Regions from separate parts of the Streptomyces sp. NPDC029674 genome, predicted to be linked through region 1. Evidence: riboswitches for the same ligand, from Rfam matches in the RefSeq annotation. Region 1 holds a riboswitch; each other region holds the start of a gene.
What was found. A riboswitch is a leader RNA that binds a small molecule or an ion and turns the genes downstream of it on or off. The one in region 1 is predicted to bind cyclic di-AMP.
Positions count from the first base shown of each region.

Region 1 (3,484 bases):
TGTCCGGAAATGAAAAAATAACGAAAGGACCGATCAGACCCACATGCTCGCCCGCGGTGAACGGCAACACCTGCAGTCGGACGTGAGGCATGTGGGACACCTCCCTTAACCGCACCAACTGCCCCGCGAACACCCGCGGACCGCCCACCGGGCGCCGCAGCACCGCCTCGTCCATCACCACGCTCAGCCGCAACGGCGGATCCGCGCGCAACACGTCCTGCCGGGCGAGCCGGACCTCCACCAGCGCGTCGACCTGATCCTCCGGCAGCCCGCCGAGCGCGGCCCGGGTCACCGCCCGCGCGTACTCGGAGGTCTGCAACAGGCCGGGAACCACCGTGGTCTCCAGGGTGCGCACCCAGCTCGCCTGCGACTCCAGGCTGATGAAATCGCGGTAGGTGGCGGGCAGCAGATCGCGATAGGCCTTCCACCAGTGATGACGCCCCGCGCCCGGATCGTCGGACCCGGCGAACGCGATGAGCAGCTCGCTGCGCTGCGGATCCTTGACCTGATACGCCTCCATCAGCAGCCGCACGTCGGCGGCCTTCACACCGCTGCGGCCCGTCTCGATCCGGCTCACCTTGGACTGGTGCCAGCCGACCTTGGCCGCCGCCTCGCTGCTCGTGAGTCCCGCGTGAGCGCGCAGGGCGCGCAGGGCGGCGCCGAGCTGACGACGGCGCACCGCGGGGCCGTACTGCATGCCCGTCTCCTTCCGGACGGAGCCGTCGGATCTCCCGGCGGCAGGGCGGGGCAGTAGGCGAGATTAGAGGAAGTACCGCTCTCCCGCCCAAATACGGTCTGCCGTAGCAGAGTTCACCGCTTCGAGCGACAGATATATGCACATCTCGGTGGATCGCCACCCGTGACCGGCCAAGGAGTGGCAGGCTGGCGCGAAGCACCAGTCCGGGACTGTCCTCGAGTCATCCGCCGCGAGTCGGAGACCGGTCCCGGCGGGAAAGGGACATGTCGCCATGGCAGACCACCAGGAAGCCTCCGTCACCCTGCCGAGCGATCCTGTCTCGGTCCCCGCCGCCCGGAAATACGTATCGCGTGTGCTCACGGAATGGGGCCTGCCCGGTGACGCGGAGGTGGCCGACACGATCAGGCTCATTGTCTCCGAACTCGCCACCAACGCCGTACAGCACACTCTGGGCCAGTCGCCCACCTTCACCGTGGATCTCGAACTCGACCGTGACGAGCAGCTGCGCATCGGTGTCACCGACAGCCACCCGCGCTACCCCAAGCGGCTCCCCGCCGCCGTCCAGCAGGACAACGGCCGCGGCATGGTCATCATCCGCTGGCTGGCGGCCGAGTGCGGAGGCAGGCTCTCGGTCAGCCCCACCGACGAGGGCGGCAAGACCGTGTGGATCGCGCTGCCCTGGCAGGTCCCCGTCCAACGCGGCCCCCGTGAAGCCGCCGACTGACGGGCTGGGCCGCGCCCCGCTACGGGCGGTTCCAGCGGCACGGGGCGCGTCACCGGCACCGCTCCCGGCGCAGCGGCCGTGGCGCTCCTCCTCGCACCCCCGCAGGGCCGATGTGCGCCTCCTCCTGGGGCGCCGCCTCGACGCGCGCCACAGGACGCCGTACGAGCCGCGGCAGGACGCCCCACAGCCCGACACACACCAGCAGCGTCCCCACGGCCGCGCAGACCCCTTCGGTCCGCCCCGCCGTCACGTCGACGACCAGCAGCACGGAACCGGTGAGCGTCATCACCAGCACGCCCAGGCCGAGCGCGGCGAGCCGGGACGAGACCCGCACGATGAGCGGTTTGGCCCGCTGCTGGAACAGCGAGCGGTGCAGCGCCGCCGGAGCGGTGAACAGCGCCGCGGCGAGCACCGCGAGCAGCAGCGTCGTGACGTAGGTGCCGCGCTGCACGGCGTCGAGCGAGGGGAACCGCGGGCTGAAGGCGAGGGTGAGCAGGAAGGCGAAGAGGATCTGCACGCCGGTCTGCGTCACCCTCAGTTCCTGGAGCAGCTCCGCGAAGTTCCGGTCCGCGCGCTCCAGCGGCGCCTCCTTGCGGGCGGTGCAGGAAAAGTCGTCGGACATCCCGCACGGGTATCCCCGCCGGCGCGCTCCAAGCACCGGCACCTGACGGTGCGAGGCGCGCGCCGGCGGACCACCGCTCGGTCAGCGCACCCTGCCGTACCAGACGCTGTTGGACCAGATCTTCTCCAGGCGCACCACGGTCCCCCTCTTGGGGGCGTGCCAGATGCGGTTGTTACCCGCGTAGATCCCGACGTGGTAGACGTTCCGACCGGAGTGGAAGAACACCAGATCGCCGCGGGTCCGCTGGGACCTGGAGATGTGCTTGGTCTTGTTGTACTGCGCGGCGGCCGTGCGAGGCAGCTTCTTGCCCGTCTTCTTGAACGAGTAGAGCGTCAGCCCCGAGCAGTCGAACCGGTTGGGTCCCGCTGCCCCGTAGCCGTACGGGGAGCCCTTCTTGGACGCCGCGATCTTGAGCGCCTTCGTCCCGTGGGTCGCTGCCTCGGCCTCCGACGTGAGCCCGGGGGCCACGACGGTGCCGCCTACGACGGCGAGCGTGAGGACCGATGCGGCACCGGTCCTGCTCAGCAGCGACGGAACATGATTCAGCGCGGTCATGCGCAACCCTTCGTCAGCCGCCTGTGAAGGATGACCTGTCGGGTTCGGGCAGGCGAAGATGCCCGGCCGCGTCATGCTCTGCGGCTTAACCCCAAGGGCGTCGTCCCGACTTCTCGGACGGGCCCGTCGTACCTGGGTCCTCCACTCCTGCCGTTGCACCGATGTCGACCGGTCATCCGGGTGGCGGCAGGACTCGGCGTCCGCCCGGACCGCCCCGCCGCTGTGGCGGGGGCTTGTCGTCGGAAGGGATCTTGACCCGAAAAGGGCCCGAAAACCGAGCCGAAACGGTGTTTTGTGAGGCTACTCACGACTGACCTGTTCAGGTGGACACTGCCGAATTCGACCTGCGGCCGCACTCTCTGACGACCGCTCGACCAGCAGCGGAATACATAATTCCGCCCCTGCTGTACTCACTCGTCGCAACTTCGGACCGTGCGGATAACGACGTGCGCGTACGCCGTCCGGGGTAGCCCGACTGGTCCGTTTCGAAATGGACCCAGACGTTCCGGCGCCGGGAGCGAGGCGGCCGACGGGGTCTCAGCAGCCCTGCGCGGGTGGCACGGTGAGCCGCCGGGCCCGCCGCTCGCCGTCGAGAACGCGCAACGCCCGGGCCAGCGTGGGTGCGTGCACCTCACTCTCGCCCCGTTGGTGCATGAGGGCGAGCGCGTCCCGCAGGGCGGTCGCCCGGCCGACCAGCGCCTGGGCGGCGCGCAGTCCGCCGTAGGTGTGCTCGGCGCGGGCGGGGTTGATGCGGCCGAGCAGGTCGACGACTTCGAGATAGCGGTCGATCAACTCCGCCTCGGCGTGCGTCAGGGCGGGCAGAGGCGGCAGTTCGGGCGGCGGCATCGGTGCGTCACCTCGGATCGCGGGCGGCGAGCGAGCTCTT
Region 1 is NZ_JBJDPY010000013.1:13,083-16,566, forward strand. Features, by position in the region: gene ACI2L3_RS28085 (helix-turn-helix domain-containing protein) at 1-697, opposite strand, end outside; gene ACI2L3_RS28090 (ATP-binding protein) at 969-1,421, shown strand; gene ACI2L3_RS28095 (DUF6328 family protein) at 1,471-2,043, opposite strand; gene ACI2L3_RS28100 (C40 family peptidase) at 2,125-2,598, opposite strand; cyclic di-AMP (ydaO/yuaA leader) riboswitch at 2,602-2,778, opposite strand; gene ACI2L3_RS28105 (hypothetical protein) at 3,136-3,444, opposite strand; gene ACI2L3_RS28110 (ATP-dependent Clp protease proteolytic subunit) at 3,452-3,484, opposite strand, start outside.

Region 2 (3,484 bases), on a different contig from region 1:
ACCAGAACATGGTTCCGGGCCCTGGGTGTTTTCCGTGGCCCCAGAGGGCGTACGCGTCCGTAACCCGCTCGGCCCACACGGGTCGCACCCTTCCCCCGCTGCGGGAACCCTGAGTGGAGCGCGGTCATGGGCGCGGAGTCGGCGGGAGACAAGCGGTGGGGCAGCGAGGAGGACCCGGCGGCAGGGAGGCCAGGGCGGCCAGGGGGGCCACCGGGACCGAGCGTGCCTTCGTCCGGATACTGCCGCTGCTGCTCCTCATGGTCGGTGTCGGGTACGACGCCGCGACTCCGGCCGAGTTCACCGCGGCCCCGCTCTTCACGGCCGCCCCGCTGATCGCCGCCCCCTTCTACTCGCTGCTCAACACCGTCCTGACCGGCGCCGCGGCCACGGGCGCCGTCCTCTTCCTGCACTACGGCAACCGCGTCAGCAGCCATGTCGAGGCCGTCACCGAAGTGGTCACCGTGGCGACCGTCGCCGCCCTCGCGATCGTGATCAACCGTGTCGTGCGCCGCGGCAACGACCGGCTCGCCATCGCCCGTTCCATCTCCGAGGCCACTCAGCGCGCCGTGCTGCCCGCGCCGGACCCGCGCATCGGCGGGCTCGACATCGCGGCACGGTACGAGGCCGCGCAGGCCGACGCGTTCATCGGGGGCGATCTGTACGCCGTGCAGGACACCCCGCACGGCGTACGGCTCATCGTGGGCGACGTACGCGGGAAGGGCATGGGCGCAGTCGCGGCGGTCGCCGTCGTCATCGGTGCCTTCCGGGAGGCCGCCGAGCAGGAGGCCACCCTGGAGGCGGTGGCGCAGCGCCTGGAGCGGGCGCTCGCCCGCGAGGGCACCCGGCGCGACGGTCTCGACGCGTTCGAGGGGTTCACCACCGCCGTCCTCGCCGAGATCCGGCACGGCGAGGGTTCCGTACGCCTCATCAACCGCGGGCACCCGCCGCCACTGCTGCTGCGCGGCGACGGGCGGCTGTGCGTCATGTCGGCGAGCGAGCCGGCGCTGCCGCTCGGCATGGGCGACCTCGGGGTCTGGCCGGACCGGGCGGACGAGTCGGAGTTCCCGCCCGGCGCGACGCTGCTCTTCTACACGGACGGCCTGTCGGAGGCGCGCGACGCGGCGGGGGAGTTCTACGATCCGGCGACGCGGCTCGGCGGGCGGATCTTCCCCGGCAGGGGCGGCCCGCACGCGCTGCTCGCCGCCCTCGCGGGGGAGGTGCGGCGGCACACCGGAGGCGCGATGACGGACGACATGGCGCTGCTCGCGGTGCGGCGGCCCACCGCCGGCGAGGTGGGGGTCACCGGTGGTGACTGAAGTACACCGCTCCGCATAACAACTGACGCTCTGTCAAGAAAATGTGAAGCTCCGGTGTTTGGAGGGGCGGGGTCAACTCGCCCCGTTCCGCACCCTCGTGTCCCGGTACGTACAGCCGATGAGCGTTAACGATCAACCGGAACGGCTTGGAATACGGACCCCCTGTCTATTAACGTTCGATAACGCAGCGCGGTCGTCCCAGCCGTCACTCGAGGCGGCTCCGCGCGCACGCGCCTAATCCCGCAAGGGAGCCGGGGAACCACCAACTTGGGGTGAATCGGGCAGCTGTGCCTACGCGCCGGCTGTTCGTAGGAGACCTTCCTGCTCCGAACCCGTCAGCTAACCCGGTAGGCGAGAAGGAAGGAAAGGAGCGCGCCCCAGTGGCGTCCAACCGGCCTGCCCCCCAAGCCGTGTACGTGCCGAATGACGACGACTTCGGTTCGTACGACGAGGGCTCCACCGAGACCTTCGAGGAGTGGAACCCCACCGAGGAGTCCATCCGTCCCGTCCGCGGCAGGCACCGCGTGCACAAGAAGAGCGGCGGCGGCCTCGCCCGCAGCTCCACCGTGCTCGGCGTGGGCGTCATCGCCGCCGTCGGCGCGGGCGGCATCGCCACCGCGCAGGACGGCAAGCCGCCGGTCTCCATATCCATGCCCGACCTGCCGGGCGTCGGCGCCGTCGCGGACTCGCTGCCCGAGGCCGAGTCCCTGCCGGGCGTCGGCTCCCTGATGGCCGACGACGCGCCGGAGACGACCACGGTCGCGGCCGCCGCACCGCTCACCGCCGCCGGTGTCAGCACCGCCGACGCCGAGCAGGGCACCACCGACGCGGGCGAGGCGCTGCGCGCCCGCATCATGCAGCAGGCCGAGAACCAGCAGGACCAGGCGGACACCGCCGTGCGGACCGCGGCCGAGGAGGCCGCCGTCAAGAAGGCCGCCGAAGAGGCCGCCGAGCAGCAGAAAGCGGCCGAGAAGGCCGCGGACGCCAAGGCCGCCGCCAAGAAGAAGAAGGAGGAGGAGGCCCGGAAGGCGAAGGCCGAGGCCGAGCGCCGGGCCGAGCTCGCCAAGAGCTACGCCATCCCCACCTCCTCGTACACCCTCACGTCGCACTTCGGTGACGCCGGTTCCATGTGGTCCTCCGGGCATCACACGGGTCTGGACTTCGCCGCTCCCACGGGTACCCCCCTCAAGGCCGTGCACACCGGCACCGTCAAGGAGGCCGGCTGGGCGGGCGCGTACGGCTACCGCACCGTGCTCGAACTCGAGGACGGCACGGAGGTCTGGTACTGCCACCAGTCGTCGCTCAACGTCAGCGCGGGCCAGAAGGTCAGCACGGGCGACGTCATCGGCCGCGTCGGCGCGACGGGCAACGTCACGGGCCCCCACCTCCACCTGGAGGTCCACACGCCCGGCGGTTCCGGGATCGACCCGCTCGGCTGGCTGCAGAGCAAGGGTCTGAACCCCTGACATGGCCCCGGGACACAGCCGTACTCCCCCGAATACTCCGGCGGTCCTGGCGACAACCCCCCGACGCCAGGGCTGCCGGTTGCCGTTTCGGTGAGCCATACACGGAATTCCGTCTCCGGCGGCCGCGTTGAGGAACGTATGACTTCTCTTCGCCTGCTTGGCTCTTCCGACCTCGAGGTCTTCCCGCTCTCCCTCGGCGGCAACGTCTTCGGCTGGACCGCGGACCGGACGGCGTCCTTCGACGTCCTCGACGCCTACACCGCGGCCGGCGGCAACTTCATCGACACCGCCGACGTCTACTCGGCCTGGGTGGAGGGCAACCGGGGCGGCGAGTCCGAGACCGTCATCGGTGAGTGGCTGGCCGAGCGCGGCAACCGCTCCGACGTCGTCATCGCCACGAAGGCCGGCGCGCACCCCGAGTACAAGGGCCTCTCCGCGACCACCGTCAAGGGTGCGGTCGACGCCTCGCTGCGCCGCCTCGGCACCGATTACATCGACCTCTACTACACCCACTACGACGACCCGTCGGTCCCCGTCGAGGAGATCATCGGCACGCTCGACGAGCTGGTGCGGGCCGGCAAGGTGCGGGCCATCGCCGCCTCGAACATCACGCCCGAGCGGCTCCAGGAGTCCCTCGACTTCTCCGACCGCGAGGGCCTCGCGCGGTACGTCGCGCTGCAGCCGCACTACAACCTCGTCTCC
Region 2 is NZ_JBJDPY010000012.1:280,156-283,639, forward strand. Features, by position in the region: gene ACI2L3_RS27945 (PP2C family protein-serine/threonine phosphatase) at 156-1,316, shown strand; cyclic di-AMP (ydaO/yuaA leader) riboswitch at 1,538-1,685, shown strand; gene ACI2L3_RS27950 (M23 family metallopeptidase) at 1,697-2,782, shown strand; gene ACI2L3_RS27955 (aldo/keto reductase) at 2,921-3,484, shown strand, end outside.
Region 2: another riboswitch for cyclic di-AMP. It lies ahead of ACI2L3_RS27950 (M23 family metallopeptidase); the one in region 1 lies ahead of ACI2L3_RS28100 (C40 family peptidase).

Region 3 (3,484 bases), on a different contig from region 1:
GCCGGAGACGGTCTAGGACACGTTCCTCGCATTACGTGAATGGGGTCACCCGGAATTCCGGGTGACCCCATTCACGTATTCTCGTTTTCCATGGAGTCTTTTGGCGCCGCTCTTTTCTCTTGTCTTTGTATACGGCACCTCCGTTAATTCCGGAGGCTCACCGTGTTTACGGCATGTTGCGAATCCCTCACACGGCCGGCCCGTCGCGCCGAGCGCAATCGGTGGGCGGCCGTCGTCCGTTCGGCGTGCGCGGTGGTGAGCGCCCTGGCCCGCTCCGGGTCCCGGCGGACGACCGCGTCGAGGATCGCGGCGTGCTCCGCCCAGGACTCGGCCGGTGCCGCCGGGCTCTCCACGACGTACATCCAGGCGATCTTGTGCCGGAGCTGGGTGAGCAGCGCGCTGAGGCCGGGGCTCTGGGAGGCCTGGGCGAGCGTCTCGTGGAACCAGCCGCCCAGTGAGCGCAGATCCTCCCCCAGGCCGCTCCTGGAGCGCTCCTGACCCAGCCTCACGAGTCCGCGCAGCACCTTCAGGTGCGCGTCCGTGCGGCGCTGCGCGGCGCGCGCCGCGGCGAGCGGTTCGAGCAGCGTCCTGACCTCCAGGAGGTCGGCGGCCTCCTGCTCGGTCGGCTCGGCGACGCACGCGCCCGCGTGCCTGCGCGTGACGACGAAGCCCTCGGCCTCCAGCGTGCGCAGGGCCTCGCGCACGGGCACCCGGGATACGCCGTAGCGGCGCGCGAGGAGTTCCTCGGTGAGCCGCCCGCCCCTTTCGTGGACGCCGGCGACAATATCGTCCCGAATGGCCGTGCATACCGAGTGCGCGGGAACGCGCATGTCCGGACCTCCGCCTTAATCCCCGCGAAACGCGGTCGACCGACGCTCATTCAGTGACTCTATTGCAGAACGCCGGGATTTCCGACGGCGGGCCGGAATCCATGGATATCTTTTGGCCAGGGGCGGAACGACGGCAACGCGAAAGCCCCGGCTCTGGGCGAGCCGGGGCTTTCGGAGCTGTACGGGGTCCGTCAGACGTTGACGCCGTGCGAGCGGAGGTAGGCGACCGGGTCGATGTCCGAGCCGTACTCCGCGCCGGTGCGGGCCTCGAAGTGGAGGTGCGGGCCGCTGGAGTTGCCGGTGGAACCGGAGAGGCCTATCTGCTGGCCCGGGGTGACCGCCTGGCCCACGGTGACGCTGAGGGACGACATGTGGCCGTACTGGGTGTACGTGCCGTCGTTCATCTTGATGACCACGTTGTTGCCGTACGCGCCGCCCCAGCCGGCCTCGACGACGGTGCCGGAGCCGACCGCGTGGACCGAGGTGCCGGACGCCGCGTGGAAGTCCACGCCGGTGTGGCTGCCGGAGGACCACATGGCGCCGCCGGTCTGGTAGCCCGTGGAGACGTACGAGCCGCTGATCGGGGAGACGTAGGTGTTCAGGCGCTTGCGCTCGGCCTCGCGCGCGGCGCGCTCCTTGGCCTCGCGCTCCTTCTTGGCCTTCGCCTTGGCCTCGGCCTCCGCCTTGCGCTTCTCCTCGGCGGCCTTCTTCTTGGCGGCCTCTTCGGCCTGCTTGGCGGCAGCGGCGTCGTCGGCGGCCTGCTGCTGCGCCGCGGCCTGCGCGTCGATGCTCGCGGCGAGCGAGTCGCCCACGGAGACCGCCTGGGTCAGACCGGTGTGCTCCATCGCCGCCTCGTCGGGGGCGGCGAGAGCGGGGGCCGCGAGGCCGCCGATGACACCGGTGGTGGTGAGCGCCGCGACGCCGGCGACGTTCGCGGTGGTACGCGTGAGGCGGCTCGGACGACGGTGCTTCCCGGTGGCACGGGTGAACGCCATGTGGCGGGTGATCCTTTCCTTCCTTCTCGCCTACCGGGTTAGCTGACGGGTTCGGAGCAGGAAGGTCTCCTACGGACCCCTCACCTCGCGGCAAGGTGCCCGATTCACCCCAGGGGACATGTGGGTCCCCGGCTCCCCTGGCTCGCGCCGTACGGGGACTCGGCGATGACTGTCCGGTGCCGCGGATGCGGCGTACTGCGCGACGGACAGCCGGGTCGACGCTAAACGGGCCGACTGCAATCGACAAACAGAAGTCATATTTTGTAGCGCACGCCACACGGCAGACAGGCAACCACCGTATGAAATCGGGCATATAGGGGCCCCGGCACCTCAAGCGGTCACCGGGGCCCCACAGGTCCTGACTGTCACTCAGCTGGTGACCACGCTCACTTCGCCGATGCCGAGCGCCCTGACGGGCTCCTCGATCTGCGCGGCGTCCCCGACGAGGACCGTCACCAGACGGTCCTCCGGGAAGGCGTTCACGACGGCGGCGGTGGCCTCCACGGTGCCGGTGGCGGCCAGCTGCCGGTACAGCTGCGCCTGGAAGTCGTCCGGCAGGTTCTGCTCGACCTGGTCGGCGAGGGTGGCCGCCACGGAGGCCGCCATCTCGTACTTGAGCGGGGCGACGCCCACCAGGTTCTGCACGGCCACGTCGCGCTCGGCGTCCGTGAGGCCCTCGGCGGCGAGCACCCGCAGGACCTTCCACAGGTCCTCGAGCGCCGGTCCCGTGTTGGGGGTGTCGACGGAGCCGCTGATGGCGAGCATCGCGGCGCCCGACCCGTCCGGCGCCGAACGCAGGACCTGGCTGAACGCCCTTACACCGTAGGTGTATCCCTTCTCCTCGCGAAGGACACGGTCCAGACGCGAGGTGAGGGTGCCGCCCAGGCAGTACGTGCCGAGGACCTGGGCCGGCCAGACGCGGTCGTGCCGGTCGGGACCGATGCGGCCGATCAGCAGCTGCGTCTGGACGGCGCCGGGGCGGTCCACGATGACGACGCGGCCGCGGTCGTCGGCGGTCACCGGCGGCACCGGGCGCGGCTCGCCCGGGGAGCCCGTCCAGGCGCCGACGGTGTCCGCGAGGACGGCGTCCAGGTCGGTGCCGGTCAGGTCGCCGACCACGACGAGGGTGGCCGTGGCGGGGCGGACGTACTTCTCGTAGAAGGCGCGCACCGCCGCCGAATCGATGGCCGCGACCGTCTCCTCGGTGCCCTGGCGGGGCCGCGACATGCGCGAGGTGGCCGGGAAGAGCTGCCTGGAGAGCTCCTTGGCGGCGCGGCGCGCCGGGTTGGCGGCCTCGTGCGGGATCTCGTCCAGGCGGTTGCGGACGAGCCGCTCGATCTCGCTGTCCGCGAAGGCGGGGGCACGCAGCGCGTCGGCGAGCAGGCCGAGCGCCTTGGGGAGCCGGGAGACCGGGACTTCGAGGGAGACGCGTACGCCGGGGTGGTCGGCGTGCGCGTCCATGGTGGCGCCGCAGCGGTCGAGCTCGGCGGCGAACTCCTCAGCGGAGTGCTTGTCGGTGCCTTCGTTGAAGGCCCTCGCCATGATCGTGGCGACGCCGTCGAGGCCCTCCGGCTCGGCGTCCAGGGGCGCTTCGAGGTTGATCTCGACGGCGACGACCTGCTGGCCGGGGCGGTGGCAGCGCAGCACGGTGAGGCCGTT
Region 3 is NZ_JBJDPY010000002.1:426,529-430,012, reverse strand. Features, by position in the region: gene ACI2L3_RS05895 (HPr family phosphocarrier protein) at 1-16, shown strand, start outside; gene ACI2L3_RS05890 (GntR family transcriptional regulator) at 144-830, opposite strand; gene ACI2L3_RS05885 (M23 family metallopeptidase) at 1,022-1,825, opposite strand; cyclic di-AMP (ydaO/yuaA leader) riboswitch at 1,838-2,000, opposite strand; gene ACI2L3_RS05880 (M16 family metallopeptidase) at 2,195-3,484, opposite strand, start outside.
Region 3: another riboswitch for cyclic di-AMP. It lies ahead of ACI2L3_RS05885 (M23 family metallopeptidase); the one in region 1 lies ahead of ACI2L3_RS28100 (C40 family peptidase).